DNA from 4 places in the Quadrisphaera sp. DSM 44207 genome. Region 1 is predicted to be linked to each of the others. Evidence: riboswitches for the same ligand, from Rfam matches in the RefSeq annotation. Region 1 holds a riboswitch; each other region holds the start of a gene.
What was found. A riboswitch is a leader RNA that binds a small molecule or an ion and turns the genes downstream of it on or off. The one in region 1 is predicted to bind S-adenosylmethionine.
Positions count from the first base shown of each region.

Region 2: it holds a riboswitch for S-adenosylmethionine, as region 1 does, so the genes downstream of both, BLS82_RS09160 (5-methyltetrahydropteroyltriglutamate--homocysteine S-methyltransferase) here and BLS82_RS06175 (methionine ABC transporter ATP-binding protein) in region 1, are expected to answer to the same signal.
Region 3: it holds a riboswitch for S-adenosylmethionine, as region 1 does, so the genes downstream of both, BLS82_RS09820 (bifunctional o-acetylhomoserine/o-acetylserine sulfhydrylase) here and BLS82_RS06175 (methionine ABC transporter ATP-binding protein) in region 1, are expected to answer to the same signal.
Region 4: it holds a riboswitch for S-adenosylmethionine, as region 1 does, so the genes downstream of both, BLS82_RS10880 (flavin reductase family protein) here and BLS82_RS06175 (methionine ABC transporter ATP-binding protein) in region 1, are expected to answer to the same signal.

Region 1 is NZ_FNKA01000002.1:14,264-17,941, forward strand. Features, by position in the region: gene BLS82_RS06170 (leucyl aminopeptidase) at 1-890, opposite strand, end outside; SAM riboswitch class IV at 1,056-1,168, shown strand; gene BLS82_RS06175 (methionine ABC transporter ATP-binding protein) at 1,527-2,588, shown strand; gene BLS82_RS06180 (methionine ABC transporter permease) at 2,612-3,373, shown strand; gene BLS82_RS06185 (MetQ/NlpA family ABC transporter substrate-binding protein) at 3,465-3,678, shown strand, end outside.
Region 2 is NZ_FNKA01000002.1:643,869-647,546, reverse strand. Features, by position in the region: gene BLS82_RS09165 (aldo/keto reductase) at 1-437, shown strand, start outside; gene BLS82_RS09160 (5-methyltetrahydropteroyltriglutamate--homocysteine S-methyltransferase) at 501-1,658, opposite strand; SAM riboswitch class IV at 1,718-1,837, opposite strand; gene aspS (aspartate--tRNA ligase) at 1,933-3,678, shown strand, end outside.
Region 3 is NZ_FNKA01000002.1:780,655-784,332, forward strand. Features, by position in the region: gene BLS82_RS09815 (homoserine O-acetyltransferase MetX) at 1-272, opposite strand, end outside; gene BLS82_RS09820 (bifunctional o-acetylhomoserine/o-acetylserine sulfhydrylase) at 311-1,627, opposite strand; SAM riboswitch class IV at 1,801-1,917, opposite strand; gene BLS82_RS09825 (DUF4192 domain-containing protein) at 1,962-3,113, opposite strand; gene BLS82_RS09830 (YkvA family protein) at 3,257-3,678, opposite strand, start outside.
Region 4 is NZ_FNKA01000003.1:99,107-102,784, reverse strand. Features, by position in the region: gene BLS82_RS10885 (coiled-coil domain-containing protein) at 1-877, shown strand, start outside; gene BLS82_RS10880 (flavin reductase family protein) at 979-1,491, opposite strand; SAM riboswitch class I at 1,498-1,587, opposite strand; gene BLS82_RS10875 (DUF2382 domain-containing protein) at 1,911-2,798, shown strand; gene BLS82_RS10870 (DUF2382 domain-containing protein) at 2,888-3,286, shown strand; gene BLS82_RS10865 (hypothetical protein) at 3,355-3,543, opposite strand; gene BLS82_RS10860 (FAD-dependent oxidoreductase) at 3,658-3,678, shown strand, end outside.

The sequences.
Region 1 (3,678 bases):
TCGAGGACCGCCGCCGCGCCGGCCATGTCGCACTTCATCGTCTCCATGCTGCCCGCCGGCTTGATCGACAGGCCGCCGGAGTCGAACGTGATGCCCTTGCCGACCAGCGCGAGGTGGGCCTTGGCGCCGCGGGGCGCGTAGGACAGCGCGACCAGGCGCGGGGGACGGCTGGAGCCCTGGCCGACGCCGAGGATGCCGCCGTAGCCGCCCTCGGCCAGCGCCTGCTCGTCCAGCACGGTGACCTTGACGGGCAGGCCCTTGGCGCGCTCGCGCACCGCGTCGGCGAAGGACGCCGGGTACAGGTCGGCCGGCGGGCAGTTGACGAGGTCGCGGGCGCCCGCGACCGCCGCGGCCAGCACGGTGGCGCGCTCGACGCGGTCCTCCAGGGCGCGCTCGCGGTGCAGCGGCGTGACGAGCAGCAGCTGCTCGACGGGCGCGCGGTGCTCCGCGGCGCTGCGGCGCCGGTAGGCGCGGTACGCGTACGCGCCCAGCAGGGCCCCCTCGGCCACCGCCGCGGCGGCGTCGACGTCGTCGGCCGGCAGCGCCAGCGCCACGGAGCCCGTGCCGGCCAGCTCGCGCACGGCCGCTCCCGCGGCGCGGCGCAGGGCCTCGGCGTCCGGGCCCGCGGCACCGACGCGGCCGAGCCCGGTCAGCACCAGGACCGGGGCGCCCAGCGCGCCGGCGGTCGGCACGCGCCGCACCTCGTCGGGACGGCCGGTGACGCCCAGGCCCGCCAGGGAGGCGCCCAGGACCCCGCGCAGCTCCGCGGGCAGGTCGTCGGCCCCCAGCAGCCGGGGCCCCGCGCCGCTCGCGCCCGCGGCGACGCCGAGCACGACCGCGTCGGCCGGCACGGTCTGCAGCGTCCTGGCGGTGGCGGTCAGCGTGGGCACGGCTCTCCTCGGGTTCTGCGGCGGGCAGGGCAGAACCTTAACGAGGCGCCCCGACACCGCGCCCGGCCAGGGAGGCGGGACCCGCGCGCGACGCGGCGCCGGCGCGCCGCGCTCCCGGGCGGGTGCTTGACAGGACCTCGCACCGCCTGCCAGGTTCCGTCCTGCGGTCATGAGCGCCAGCGCGAAGCCCCGGCTCGCTGGCCGGCAACCCTCCTCGTCGTGGGGTGCCCCGGGTGATGACCAGACCAGCGGCCGACCGGCCCTGGTAAGGACGACCCAGGAGAGCTCCGTGCGCTGCTCGCCGTGCCCCGCCCCGCGCCACCTGCCGCGCCGCCCCGCCCGCCGCGACGACCCGTGTCGCCGGGGGCCGCGCACCGCCGTCCACCGCTGACCGGCCCCGGCGCCGCGGCGCGCTGAGACCACCGGCGCACCGGCGCTCCTGCGCGGCCCCGCCCCGCACCCCCGAGCCGGACGGGCGCACCCGACCTGGACCGCGCCCGGCGCAGCCCGCCCTCGCCCGGCCCACCCCTGCCCGGCCCACCCCTGCCCGGCCCACCCCTGCCCTCGCGCAGCCGGCCCCGCCCCGCGGGCGCCGCGCCGCGCCCGCCGACCCGTCCACCCACCCCCGGAGACCCCGTGATCGAGCTCGACCAGCTGACCAAGGCCTACGGCCACGGACCGGGGCGCACCGTCGTCCTGGACCACCTGGACCTGACCGTGCGCACCGGCGAGATCGTCGCCATCGTCGGCCCCAGCGGCGCCGGCAAGAGCACCCTCGCGCAGTGCGTGAACCTCCTCGAGCGGCCCACCTCCGGGTCGGTCGTCGTGGGCGGGGTGGACCTGTCCTCCCTCGGCGAGCGCCGCCTGCGCGCCGCGCGCCGCCAGATCGGCACGATCTTCCAGTCCGACGGCCTGCAGTCGCGCCGCACCGCGGAGGAGAACGTGGCGCTGCCGCTGCGGTACCTGGGCGTCACGCCCGCGGAGCGGCGCCGGCGCGTGGCCGAGCTGCTCGACCGCGTCGGCCTGGCCGACCGCGCCCGCCACTACCCGCACCAGCTCTCCGGAGGGCAGCGCCAGCGCGTCGGCATCGCGCGCGCCCTCGCCCTGCGCCCCTCGGTGCTGCTCGCCGACGAGGCCACCTCCGGCCTCGACCCCGAGGCCACGGCGTCCGTCGTGGCCCTGGTCCGGCAGCTGCGCGACGAGCTGGGCCTGTCCATCCTCTTCATCACGCACGAGATGGACGTCGTCGTGGACGTGGCCGACCGCGCCGCCCGCCTCGAGGCCGGGCGGATCGGGGAGTCCGGGCGCGTCGTGGACCTGCTGCGCGACCCGTCCTCGGCCCTCGGCGCGGCCCTGCTCGGACGCCGCGAGGACGCCGGGCCGGCGCGCGCGGGGGTGTGGTCGGTGACCTACCGGTCCCCGGACGTGCCGGGGGACTGGCTCGTGCGCGCCTCCCTCGCCCTCAACGCCGACGTCGCCCTCCTCGACGCCTCCGTGGGCGCGGTGGGCGGCCAGACCGTCGGGCGCGCCACGGTGCGCATCGACGAGCGGACCGACCCGGTGCGCGTCGAGGGCGTGCTGCGCGCCCTCGGCCTCGCCCCGGGCCGCGGCGCCGGCAGCGCTCCCGCCGCCGCGCAGCCCCCCGCCCCCGCGCCGTCCGCCCCGGACGCCGCCGCGCGGCTGGAGCCGGTGGCGTGAGCGCCGTTCCGGCGACCCCCGCCCTGCCCGTGCTCACCGCCTCCGGCGACACGCCGCTCGCACAGATCCCCGCCCTCGTCGTCCCGGCCCTCGGCGACACGCTGCTCATGGTCGGCGTCGTCATGGTCCTCGTCGTCGCGCTCGGCGTCCCCCTCGGCGTCCTCGTGCACGACCTGGCGCCCGGCGGGCTGTTCGAGAACCGGCCCCTGCACACCGCCCTCGGCTGGGTCGTCAGCGTCGGGCGCTCCCTGCCGTTCCTCATCCTCATGGCGGCCCTGGTGCCGGTGACCCGCTTCATCACCGGCACCAACATCGGCATCGCCGCCGCCGTGGTGCCCATGACGCTGGCGGGCACCGCCTTCTTCGCCCGCATCGTCGAGAACGCCCTGCGCAGCGTCCCGCCGGAGCTCGTGCGCGTCGCCCGGGCCTCCGGCGCCTCCCCGCTGCAGATCATCACCACGGTGCAGCTGAGCGAGGCGGCGCCGCTGGTCGTCGGCGGCCTGACGATCAACACCATCGCGATGATCGAGTACTCGGCCATCGCCGGGACGATCGGCGCCGGCGGCATCGGCTACGTGGCCGTCACCTACGGCTACCAGCGCTTCGACCACGCCGTGATGATCACGACCATCGCGATCCTCGTGGGCGCCGTCGCCCTCGTGCAGCTGGTCGGCGACCGGCTCGTGCGCCGGCTCACCCCGCACCTGCGCACCGCCCGTCGCGGCCGCGCGGGCGCCGCTGCGCGCCCCGACCCCGCTCCGGCCGCGCCGCAGGCCGCCGCCTGAGCCCCCGCCCCACCCGGCCCCCGCTCGACCTCGCCCGACCCCGCCCGACCCGACCCGCGCCGTCCGCGCACCCGATCCCGAGGAGACCGCCATGACCACCGAGCCCACCACCCGCCCCGCCGCGCCCGTCGACGAGACCCACGGCTTCACGCTGCGCCGTGCTCGCCGCTGGCCCTGGGTCGCCGGCGCCGGCCTCGCCGCCGCGGGCGTCGCCGCGGCCGTCGTCGTCCCGCGCCTGACCGCCGACCCCGTGGCCAACGAGGTGCCCGGCGCGACCCTGTACGTCGCCACCGCCGAGGGCAACG
Region 2 (3,678 bases), 630 kb from region 1:
AGCGGGTGCTCCCGGCGGCGCGGGAGGCCGGGGTGGGGATCCTGGCGCGGGTGCCGCTGGCGAGCGGGCTGCTGACGGGCACGTACGACGAGGGCACGACCTTCGCGGCGGACGACCACCGCAGCTACAACCGCCACGGCGAGGCGTTCGACGTGGGCGAGACCTTCGCCGGCGTCCCCTACGAGGTCGGGGTGGCCGCGGCGAAGGAGGTCGCCGCCCTGGCCGCCGAGCAGGACGTGCCGACGTCCGCGCTGGCCCTGCGGTGGATCCTCGACCAGCCGGGCGTGACCTCCGTGATCCCGGGGGCGCGCAACCCGCGGCAGGCGCGGGCGAACGCCGCCGCGGCCGACCTGGCGCCGCTGGGCGCCGACGTCCTCGCGCAGCTGGAGCGCGTCTACGACCAGAGCGTCCGCGAGCACGTGCACGACCGCTGGTGAGCGGGCAGGGCGTGCGGTCCCGCCGTCCCCCGCGCGGCGGGACCGCACACCCGGCCGGGGGCGTCAGCCCCAGACCTCCTCGGCGACCTGCACGACCTGGCGCAGCTTCGCCCACTGCTGCTCCTGCGTGAGGTCGTTGCCCTCCTCGGTGGAGGAGAAGCCGCACTGCGTGCCGAGCGCCAGCTGCTCGACCGGCGCGTAGCGGGCGGCCTCCTCGATCCGGCGCAGCAGGGCGTCGCGGCCCTCCAGCCGCGGCGTCTTGGTCGTGACGAACCCGAGGACGACGCGCTTGCCGGGCGGCAGGAGGCGCAGCACGTCGAGGGAGCCGGAGCGGGCGTCGTCGAACTCGAGGACGTACCCGTCGACGTCGAGGGTGTTGAACAGCGCGTCGGCGACCACGTCGTACCCGCCCGACAGCGCCCAGGCGGAGCGGAAGTTGCCGCGGCACAGGTGCGTGGCCACCGTCAGGCCCTCGGGGCGCCCGGCCAGGGCGGCGTTGAACTGGGCGATGAAGCCGCCCAGCAGCTCCTCGCCGCGCCCGCGGTACTGCTCGTCGCCGAAGAAGGTCAGGCTCACGTCGTCGACCTGCAGGTAGGTCAGCCCGGCGGCGTGCACGCGCCGCACCTGCTCGGCGTAGGCGGCGGCGACGTCGGCGCGCAGCTGCTCCTCGTCGTCGTAGACGTCCTCGTACCGCAGCGGCGCGAACGCGTTGTGGACGTGGTTGGGCGAGGGGATCGTCAGCTTCGGCGTCGCGCCGGTGCCGGCCTCGGCCACGGCCCGCTGCAGGAAGGCGAGGTGGTCGGCGAAGACGGTCTCCGCCAGGTGCACCCGCCCGCTGGCGCGCGCCGACGTCAGGGGGACGTCGATGCGCTGGCCGTCCTGGCCGACGAAGGGGACCGAGAACGCCTGGTCCGGCTCGATCCCGCCCAGGGAGAAGACGAAGTCCTCGTGCCAGTAGTGGCGGCGCAGCTCCCCGTCCGTGGCCACGCGCAGGCCGACCTCGCCCTGGCGGCGCACGACCTCGCGCACGGCCTCGTCCTCGACGGCGCGCAGCTCCTCGGCGCCGATCCGCCCGGCGGCCGCGCGGGCGCGCGCCTCGCGAACGGCGGGCGGGCGCAGGAGGCTGCCCACGTGGTCGGCCGGGAACGGTGGCACGTGCGCGGTCGAGGTCGCGCCGGCGACGGTCGTGGGGGTGAGCCGGTCGGTGGTGCTCGTGCTCATGGCGTGCTCCTCGTGCGGAACGCCGCGCAGGCGGCGTCGACGACACGGCCGACGGGCGTCGTCCGCGCTTGACGCGCCCAGCCGGTGCCGGGTCGCGCCCCGGTCATCACCCGGGGCACCCCGCCGCGGAGGAGGGTTGCCGGCCAGCCACCCGGGGGTTCGCGCTGGCGCTCGTGACCTGGGACCGACGCTAGCGCCGGCCACTACGATCTGTCGACGTCCCCGCGCCGGACCTGGACCCCGGCGCGCTGCATCCCCCCGGAAGGACCACCGCGTGCTCCGCACCCACGAGGCCGGCACCCTGCGCGCCGACCACGACGGCCGCAGCGTCACCCTCGCCGGGTGGGTGGCGCGGCGCCGGGACCACGGCGGCGTGGCGTTCGTGGACCTGCGCGACGCCTCGGGCGTCGTCCAGGTCGTCGTCCGCGACGAGGTGCTGGAGTCCTCCGGCGCGCACGGGCTGCGCAACGAGTACTGCGTCCAGGTCGTCGGGGCGGTGCGCCTGCGCCCGGTCGGCAACGAGAACCCGGCGCTGCCCACCGGCGAGGTGGAGGTGGACGCCGCGCAGCTGGTCGTGCTGTCCGAGTCCGCGCCGCTGCCCTTCCCGATCGAGGCGGCCGGTGAGCAGGGCGAGCGCGCGCCGGGGGAGGAGGTGCGGCTGCGCTACCGCTACCTGGACCTGCGCCGTCCCGGGCCCGCCGCCGCGATCCGGCTGCGCAGCGACGTCAACCGCGCCGCCCGCGAGGTGCTCGCCTCCCACCGGTTCGTGGAGGTGGAGACCCCCACGCTGACGCGCTCGACGCCCGAGGGCGCGCGCGACTTCCTCGTGCCGGCGCGCCTGGCGCCGGGCTCCTGGTACGCGCTGCCGCAGAGCCCGCAGCTGTTCAAGCAGCTGCTCATGGTCGCCGGCCTGGAGCGGTACTTCCAGATCGCGCGGTGCTACCGCGACGAGGACTTCCGCGCCGACCGGCAGCCGGAGTTCACCCAGCTCGACGTGGAGATGAGCTTCGTCGGCCAGGACGACGTGATCGCCCTCGCCGAGGAGGTCCTCGTGGCGCTGTGGGCGCTGGTCGGCCACACCCTCGACACCCCGATCCCGCGCCTGACGTACGCCGAGGCCATGGCCCGCTACGGCTCCGACAAGCCCGACCTGCGCTTCGGCGTCGAGCTGGTGGAGTGCACCGGCTACTTCGCCAACACCCCGTTCCGGGTCTTCCAGGCGCCCTACGTCGGCGCGGTGGTGATGCCGGGCGGGGCGAGCCAGCCGCGCAAGCAGCTCGACGCCTGGCAGGAGTGGGCCAAGCAGCGCGGGCACCGCGGCCTGGCCTACGTGCTCGTCGGGGAGGACGGCGCGCTGTCCGGTCCCGTGGCCAAGAACCTCTCGCCGGCCGAGCGCGAGGGCCTGGCCCAGCACGTGGGCGCCGTCCCGGGGGACTGCGTCTTCTTCGCCGCCGGCCCGCGCTCGTCCGCCCGCGCGCTGCTGGGGGCGGCGCGCCTGGAGATCGGCCGGCGCTGCGACCTGATCGACCCCACCGCGTGGCAGTTCGTGTGGGTCGTCGACGCGCCGCTGTTCGAGCGCGCCGACGAGAGCGACGACGTCGCGGTCGGCACCGGCACGTGGACGGCGGTGCACCACGCGTTCACCTCGCCCAAGCCGGAGTCGACGGGCACCTTCGACACCGACCCCGAGCACGCCCTCGCCCACGCCTACGACATCGTCTGCAACGGCAACGAGATCGGCGGCGGCTCGATCCGCATCCACGACCGCGCCGTGCAGGAGCGGGTCTTCGCCGTGTTGGGCCTGTCGCAGGCCGAGGCGCGGGAGAAGTTCGGCTTCCTGCTCGACGCCTTCTCCTACGGCGCCCCGCCGCACGGCGGCATCGCGTTCGGCTGGGACAGGATCACGGCGCTGCTGGCGGGCGCGGACTCCATCCGCGAGGTGATCGCCTTCCCCAAGTCCGGCGGCGGCTACGACCCGCTGACCGGTGCGCCGGCGCCGATCACCGGGCAGCAGCGCGCC
Region 3 (3,678 bases), 770 kb from region 1:
GGGCCGACGAGCTCGCTCCACCAGCCCGCGGTGGGGTGGCCCGGCCCGGCCGGGCCGGTGACGTGGCTGTCGCCGGTGAGGGCGTGCAGCACCAGGACGGCGTTGTCGCGGCGCGGGGACAGCTCGCCCCAGGTCTCGTACGCCACGCGCACGGCCGGCAGGTGCCCGCCCGTCTCCAGGTCCAGGGCGCCGACGTCGGCGAAGCGGCGGCCGCCGGCCGGGTCGCCCTCGCGCCAGGCCGCGCTCGCGGGGACGGGGGGTGCGGTGCTCACCGGGACGGACGGTGCGGCGCTCACCGGAACAGCCTGCCTCACGCGCCCTTGGCCGCCGTGAACCCGGTCTCCAGGTCCGCGAGGAGGTCCTCGACGTGCTCGAGCCCGACGGACAGGCGCACCAGGCCCGGCGTCACGCCCGCGGCGCGCTGCTCCTCCTCGGTCAGCTGGCTGTGGGTGGTGGACGCCGGGTGGATCACCAGGCTGCGCACGTCGCCGATGTTGGCGACGTGGCTGTGCAGCACCAGCGCCTCGACGAAGCGCCGGCCGGCCTCGGCCCCGCCGTCGACCTCGAACGCGAGCACGCCCCCGGCGCCGCGGGGGGCGTACTTGCGCGCCCGCTCGTACCAGGGGCTGGAGGGCAGCCCGGCGTAGGAGACGGAGAGCACCTCGGGGCGCTGCTCGAGCCACTCGGCCACCCGCTGCGCGTTGGCGACGTGGCGCTCGACGCGCAGGCTGAGGGTCTCCAGGCCCTGGGCGATGAGGAAGGCGTTGAAGGGGGCGAGGGAGGCGCCGAGGTCGCGCAGCAGCTGCACGCGCGCCTTGAGGACGAAGGACAGGTTCGCCCCGAGCGGGCTGCCGACGCCGAGGTCGCGGGCGTAGACGAGGCCGTGGTAGCTGGCGTCGGGGGTGGTGAAGCCGGGGAAGCGCTGCGGGTCCGCGCCGTAGTCGAAGCGGCCGCCGTCGACGATGACGCCCCCGATGGCCGTGCCGTGCCCGCCGAGGTACTTCGTCGCCGAGTGCACGACGACGTCCGCGCCCCACTCCAGCGGGCGCACCAGGTAGGGGGTGGCGGTGGTGTTGTCCACCACCAGCGGCACCCCGACCTCGTGGGCCACCGCCGCCACGCCCTCGAGGTCGAGGACGTCCTGCTTGGGGTTGGAGATGGTCTCCCCGAAGAACGCCTTCGTGCGCGGGGTGGCCGCGGCCCGCCAGGAGCCGAGGTCGTCGGGGTCCGCCACGAACGAGACCTGCACGCCCAGCTTGGGGAAGGTGTGGCGGAGGAGGTTGTGCGTGCCGCCGTACAGGCTGGGGCTGGCGACGACGTGGTCACCGGCCTCGGCGACGTTGAGCAGGGCCAGCGCCTCCGCCGACTGCCCGGACGCGACGGCCAGCGCACCGACCCCGCCCTCCAGGGAGGCGAGGCGCTGCTCCACCACGTCCGTGGTGGGGTTCATCAGCCGCGTGTAGATGTTGCCGAGCTCGCGCAGGCCGAACAGGTCGGCGGCGTGCGCGCTGTCGCGGAAGACGTAGGACGTCGTCTGGTAGATCGGCAGCGCGCGGGCGCCCGTGGCGGCGTCCGGGACCTGCCCGGCGTGGATCTGGCGGGTCTCGAAGGACCACCCGTCGTTCATGCGCTCTCCTGCTGGTGGGGCGGCCGGGCCGCCGGGGGCGTCGGAGGGGTCCGCGACGGCGCGCCGCCCGCTCGACGCGGGCGCGGGCGGCGTGCTCGCAGCGCGTCGCGGCGGCCGCGTCAGCGGCAGCGTCGGGAAGTCATGGGGCGGCCCTCTCCTGCTGGGCCCCGCGGGGCCCGCGCTTGCCGCGGCACCGGTCGGTGCCGCGGCCCGGTCATCACCCGGGGCACCCCACCGCGGGCGGGGGTTGCCGGCCAGCGAGCCGGGGCTTGGCGCTGGCGCTCATGACCTGCGGGGAGGATAGGCGGGCGCCCGCGGCGGCCTCCACATCGTCTCAGCATGCGGACGACCCGCCGTCCGGGCGGGCGCCCGCGCTCCCCCGCTCCCGCCACGGCGGCAGCACCCCGCGACCGACCGCCTCGGCCACCAGCTGCGCGAGGCCGCAGTCGGGGTCGACCTCGAGCGCCAGGTCGGCCTGGACGGCGGCCTCGGAGCCCGCACCGCGCCACCAGGAGGTCCACGCGAGCACCGCGAGCGGCGCGGCGCGCCGCCGCCCGGAGGCCAGCCGCGCCAGCGCCTCCAGCAGCGCGCGGGCCGCCTCGGCCTCGTCCGGGTCCGGTGCGGGCCCGCCGGGCCGGGACAGGACGGCGTCGAGCGCCTGCGACAGCTCGCCGGCGTCCTCCTCCCCGGCCGCCAGCCGCTCCGGCGCCGACCCGGCGCCGGTGACGGTGCTCAGCAGGACGGCGTCGCGCAGGCGCACGTCGGCCACCGCCGCGAGCAGGCGCCCGGCCGCCTGCGGGGCCAGCAGGTCGGCGGCGAGGTCGTCGGCGCTGCGACCGGCGCGCACCCCCGCGGTGGTGGCCTCGAGCAGGTCGCGCCACCGCGCGAGCGCCCGCAGCCGCTCGGCGCGGCCGGCGGGACGCCGGGCGGCGCGCTGCGCAGCGCGCCGGGCGGCGGCACCGGCCGGGGCGAGGCGGGCCCGCACGGCGCGCCGGTGCTCCTCCTGGTCGGCCAGGACGCAGCTGCCGCGCCAGACCATCTCGGTGCCGACGAGCGTGGCGGCCACGTCCCCCAGGGGCTGGCCCTCCGGAGGGCAGCACGCCTGCTGGCAGGTGTAGGAGCGCAGCCGGCCGGCGCCGACGAGCCAGGCGTCCGCGAGCGCCACGCCCTCGGCGGCCAGGTCGCGGCGCACCGCGCGCACGAGGTCGTCGTGCTCGGGCCGCCCCGGCGGCCCGGTGCGGTCGGTGTGCACGAACAGGACGGCGCCGGTGGCCCCGTCGCGCGCCACCCGCTGCGCCAGGGCGCCGGTCGCGGCGCGCGGGCCGCCGGGGCGGGCGGCGAGGTCGACGCGGGCGACGAGGCCGGGCTCGTGCCGCTCGCCGCGCAGGCTGACGAGCACGAGGCTGTCGCGGGGGTGGAACCCGAGGGCGTGGGCGGCCAGGGCGATGAGGTCACGCGGGTCGCTGACCCGCAGCGTCGTCGTCATGCCCGCCACCGTGGCCCGCGCGGAGCGCCCGCGGCGGGCCGCCGAGGCCGCTTGTGGACGGTGCGGTGCCCGCCCGCGCCTGTGGGCGGGAGGTGGCGCGGCTCGGGGCGGCGCGGCTCGGTGAGCCGCGCCGCGCCGGGGGTTCAGTCGATGACCTCGCCGACGACGACGTCCGGGTCGGTCGGCGGGCGGCGGCGCCCGCCCGTGCCAGTGCCCGTGCCGGTCCCCGTGCCGCCGGTCCCGTCGCGCTCCGCCGTTCCCGGGCCGGCGCCGCGGCCGGCCCCTCCTCCGTCGCCCGCTCGGGCGCCGGGGGAGCCGGCAGGCCGCCCCGAGCTCTCCCAGTCCAGGAAGGCCGCGGTCTCGGTGACCACCGCGCCGGCGAGCCAGCTGAGCACCACGGCGTCGTCGAACATCCCGATCACGGGCAGGACCGCGGAGGGCACGAGGTCCACCGGGGAGGCCACGTACAGGCCCGCCAGCCCCATCAGGGCCAGGCGGGAGCGGCTGAGGCCGGTGTACTCCCCGGCGACCACGGCGGAGGCGAGGCGGGGCAGGGTGCGGAGGA
Region 4 (3,678 bases), on a different contig from region 1:
GCGCGAGCGGGCCGAGGAGGACTTCCGGGTGCGCACGGCGGCGGCCGAGGAGCAGCTGGCCGCCGTCGAGCGGGCGGCCGCGCAGGCGCGCGCCCTCTCCGAGCGCGAGGTGATCGAGGCGGCCGCCCGGGCCCGGCGGATCCTCGAGGAGGCCCAGCACGAGGCGTCGCAGCTGATCGGCGAGGCGCGGGAGCGCGCCGACCGGATCCGGGCCGAGTCCGAGCGGGAGCTGTCCGCCGCGGCGCAGCGCCGGGACAGCATCAACGCGCAGCTGACGAACGTGCGGCAGATGCTCGCGACGCTGTCCGGGTCGGCCCCCCTGATCGGCACGGACGCCGCGGCACCGGCGGCACCGGCCTCCGTGCCGGTCCAGCGCGCCGAGCCGGCTCCGCCGTCCGCGCAGCACGCTCCGGCGCCGGCCGCCGCGCCCGTGCACCACGCTCCGGCCGCCGCCCAGCCGCTGCCGATGACGCCGGCCGCCGCACCGATGAGCCCCGCACCGATGAGCCCCGCACCGATGACCCCCGCACCGCCGGCCGCCGCACCGATGGCCGCTGCGCGCCCGGGCCCGGCGCAGACGCCCATGCAGAAGGCCGCGCAGATGGCGGCGCAGGCGGCGGCGCGGATGCCGGCGCCCGCCTCTCTGCCGGCGCCGCTCTCCGCCCCCCTGCCGGTGCACGACCCGCTGCGCGTGGCGCTGCACCCCCCTGCCCCGCTGCACGGCGCAGCACCGGCGCCGGGGCAGGAGCCCGGCGCAGCGGCTCCGGACGCGGATGACGCCGACGTGGACACGCAGCTGATCGAGATCCCCGCCGAGCTGCGCCGGGCCTCCGTGGACGTGCGCGACGCCCGCACGCCCGCCGCGCCCCCGCACTGACCCGGCTCTTGCACCGACCCGGCTCCCGCCGGACGCGAGCGGGCCCGTCCACCGGCTGGGTGGACGGGCCCGCTCGCCGCCGCGCGAGGGCGGCGCGGTCCTCAGGCGGCGTGGGTCGGCGTCCCCGGCGCGGGGAGGCGGTGGTAGGCGCGGGCGTGGTGCACCAGCGGGGCGCGACCGGTGACCCGGGTGTCCTCCACCGCCGCCAGCACGAGCAGGCTGTCCCCGGCCTCGACGAACGCGGTCACCGCGCCGGAGAGCCGGGCCGCGGCGCCCTGCAGCTGCGGCACGCCGGCCTCGTCCCAGCCCCACGCCCCCTCGTCGTCGAAGCGGTGCGCGGCCGGGCCGGCGAACCGGCGGGCGAGGAGCTCCTGGTCGTGCGCCAGCAGGTGCACCGCGCAGCGCCGCGACGCCGTCAGCGCCGGCAGGCTGGACGACGTCCGCGAGACGTTGAAGGAGATGAGCGGAGGGTCCAGGGACACCGAGGCGATCGAGATCGCGGTGAAGCCGACGGGCGTGCCGTCGGGGGCGGTGGTCGTGACGACCCAGGTGCTCGAGGCGACCGTGCGGAAGACCGCGGGCAGGTCGACGACGGACGTGGCGGCGGGGCTCATCTGTCTCCTCCATCGGCCCTGGCGGGAGCACCTGCCCTGCGCGGGCGGTTGCTGCGGCGTCGTCGAGCCAGGTCTCTCGGCCGCTCTGGATGGGTGCTGGGACGGTCGCACCGCCCTCCGGCGCGTGTCAAGCGCAGCACGCGCAGCGACCGCGCGCACCGGCTCGGAGCAGAGGGCGCCCTCCGGCGCCCCGGAGGCGTTTGGCCTGCCAGGACAGGGGTAAAGAAGTGCTCGTGCCACCGGGTGCCCGGACGCTGCGTCCGGGACGATCTCGAGTGGCCGCAGCCACCCGCGGTGGCTACTGTCGATCGACGGCGCAGAGGTGCGATCCACCCTCCGCCGTCCGCGGCGGCCACTGCGGGCAGTCCGGAACGTTCCGCGGCGCACGGGGTACCGACCCCGTGCCGAGAGGAGACACCATGGCAGTTTCGATCAGCGACCCGGCCCAGCTGCGCGGCGCCACCGCGTACGGCTCGGACGGCGACAAGCTCGGCAAGGTCGACGAGGTCTTCCTCGATGACGCGACCGGCCAGCCGGAGTGGGCCGCCGTCAAGACCGGCCTGTTCGGCAGCAACCACTCCCTCGTGCCGCTGGAGCAGGCGACGTTCAGCGGCGACGAGCTGCGCGTGCCCTACACCAAGGAGCAGGTCAAGGCCGCTCCGAACCACGACATCGACCAGGCCCTGACGGTCGACGACGAGGCGGAGCTCTACCGCCACTACGGCCTGGCCTACACCGGCGCGGAGTCCCCGACCGGCACCGGCCAGACCACCGGCTACGCCGACACCGCCGCGACCACGGGCACGGCCGCTGCGGTCGGCACCGGCGGTCGTGGTGACCGCAACGGCGACGGGGTCTACGACGACGTCGAGGGCCGCGCCGTGGGCCGCGACACCTCCGGCCCGGTCACGGACGACGCGATGACCCGCTCGGAGGAGCGGCTGCAGGTGGGCAAGGTGCGCACCGAAGCCGGCCGCGCCCGTCTGCGCAAGTACATCGTCACCGAGAACGTGACGCAGACCGTGCCGGTCACCCACGAGGAGGTCGTGGTCCAGCGCGAGCCGATCACGGACGCCACCATGGGCCGGGCCATGGACGGGCCGGCGCTGTCCGAGGAGGAGCACGAGGTCACCCTCCACGCCGAGCGCGTGGTCGTGGACAAGGACGTCGTGCCGGTCGAGCGCGTGCGCCTCGGCACCCAGCAGGTCACCGAGGAGCAGACGGTCACCGAGCAGGTCCGCAAGGAGCAGATCGAGCTCGAGAAGGACGTCGTCGCGGACCCGAACCTCCGCAACGACCGTCGCTGACACCGCATGAGGGACGGGCGGGGCTCTTCGGCCCCGCCCGTCCCTCATCGCGTCTTCCGTCCTGTCGTGCGAGTGCCCGAGGAGGCGTGATGAGCACCGACGTGAACTCAGGAGCGGTGCCGGAGGAGGCGTCGGTCGTCCGTTCCGTGGAGCAGGCCCACCTGCGCCGCGAGCGGTACCCGGTGGAGACGCTGCGCGTCGTGCGCACGGTCGAGACCGAGATGCGCACCGTGGAGGTCCCCGTCCGGGTCGAGCGGCTGCGCGTCGAGCGCGTGCCCGTGGACGCCGCCGCGGCGGCTCCCGTCATGACGGCCACGGGCCCCGGGCGCGACCTCGAGGTGGTCCTCCGCGAGGAGGTGCCGGTGGTCTCGATGCAGGTGCGCGCCTACGAGCGGGTGCAGGTGAGCGTCCGCGAGGTCGTCGAGCAGCAGGTGATCGACATCGACCTGCGCCAGGAGCAGGTGGCGGTCGAGGTCGACCAGCCCTGAGGTCCTGTGCGGGTCAGGTGGTGTAGTTCAGCTGGCGGCGAGCCCGAGGGCCCGCCGCCAGCTGCTGCTCAGAGGAAGCGGCGACGGCGCCGCGCCGGCGCGGTTCCCCCCACGCGGCGCAGGGCGCGGGAGGTGCGCGACGAGCCGCCGGAGCGCTCGATCCGCGTGGCCAGGCCGCGGGCGAGGCGGCGCGCCAGGGGCAGCACCACCGAGAACAGCACCCACGCGCGGAAACGGGCGGTCAGCAGCACCCACATGCGAGAACTCCTCAGGACGGGGACGACGACCGTCCACCCTGGCACGCGGCAGCAGCACCCGCCAACCGTCACCGCGCGCGCGAGCGCACCGCCGCCTTGGGAGAGGATGGGCGCGTGAGCGACGGTCAGAGCGCA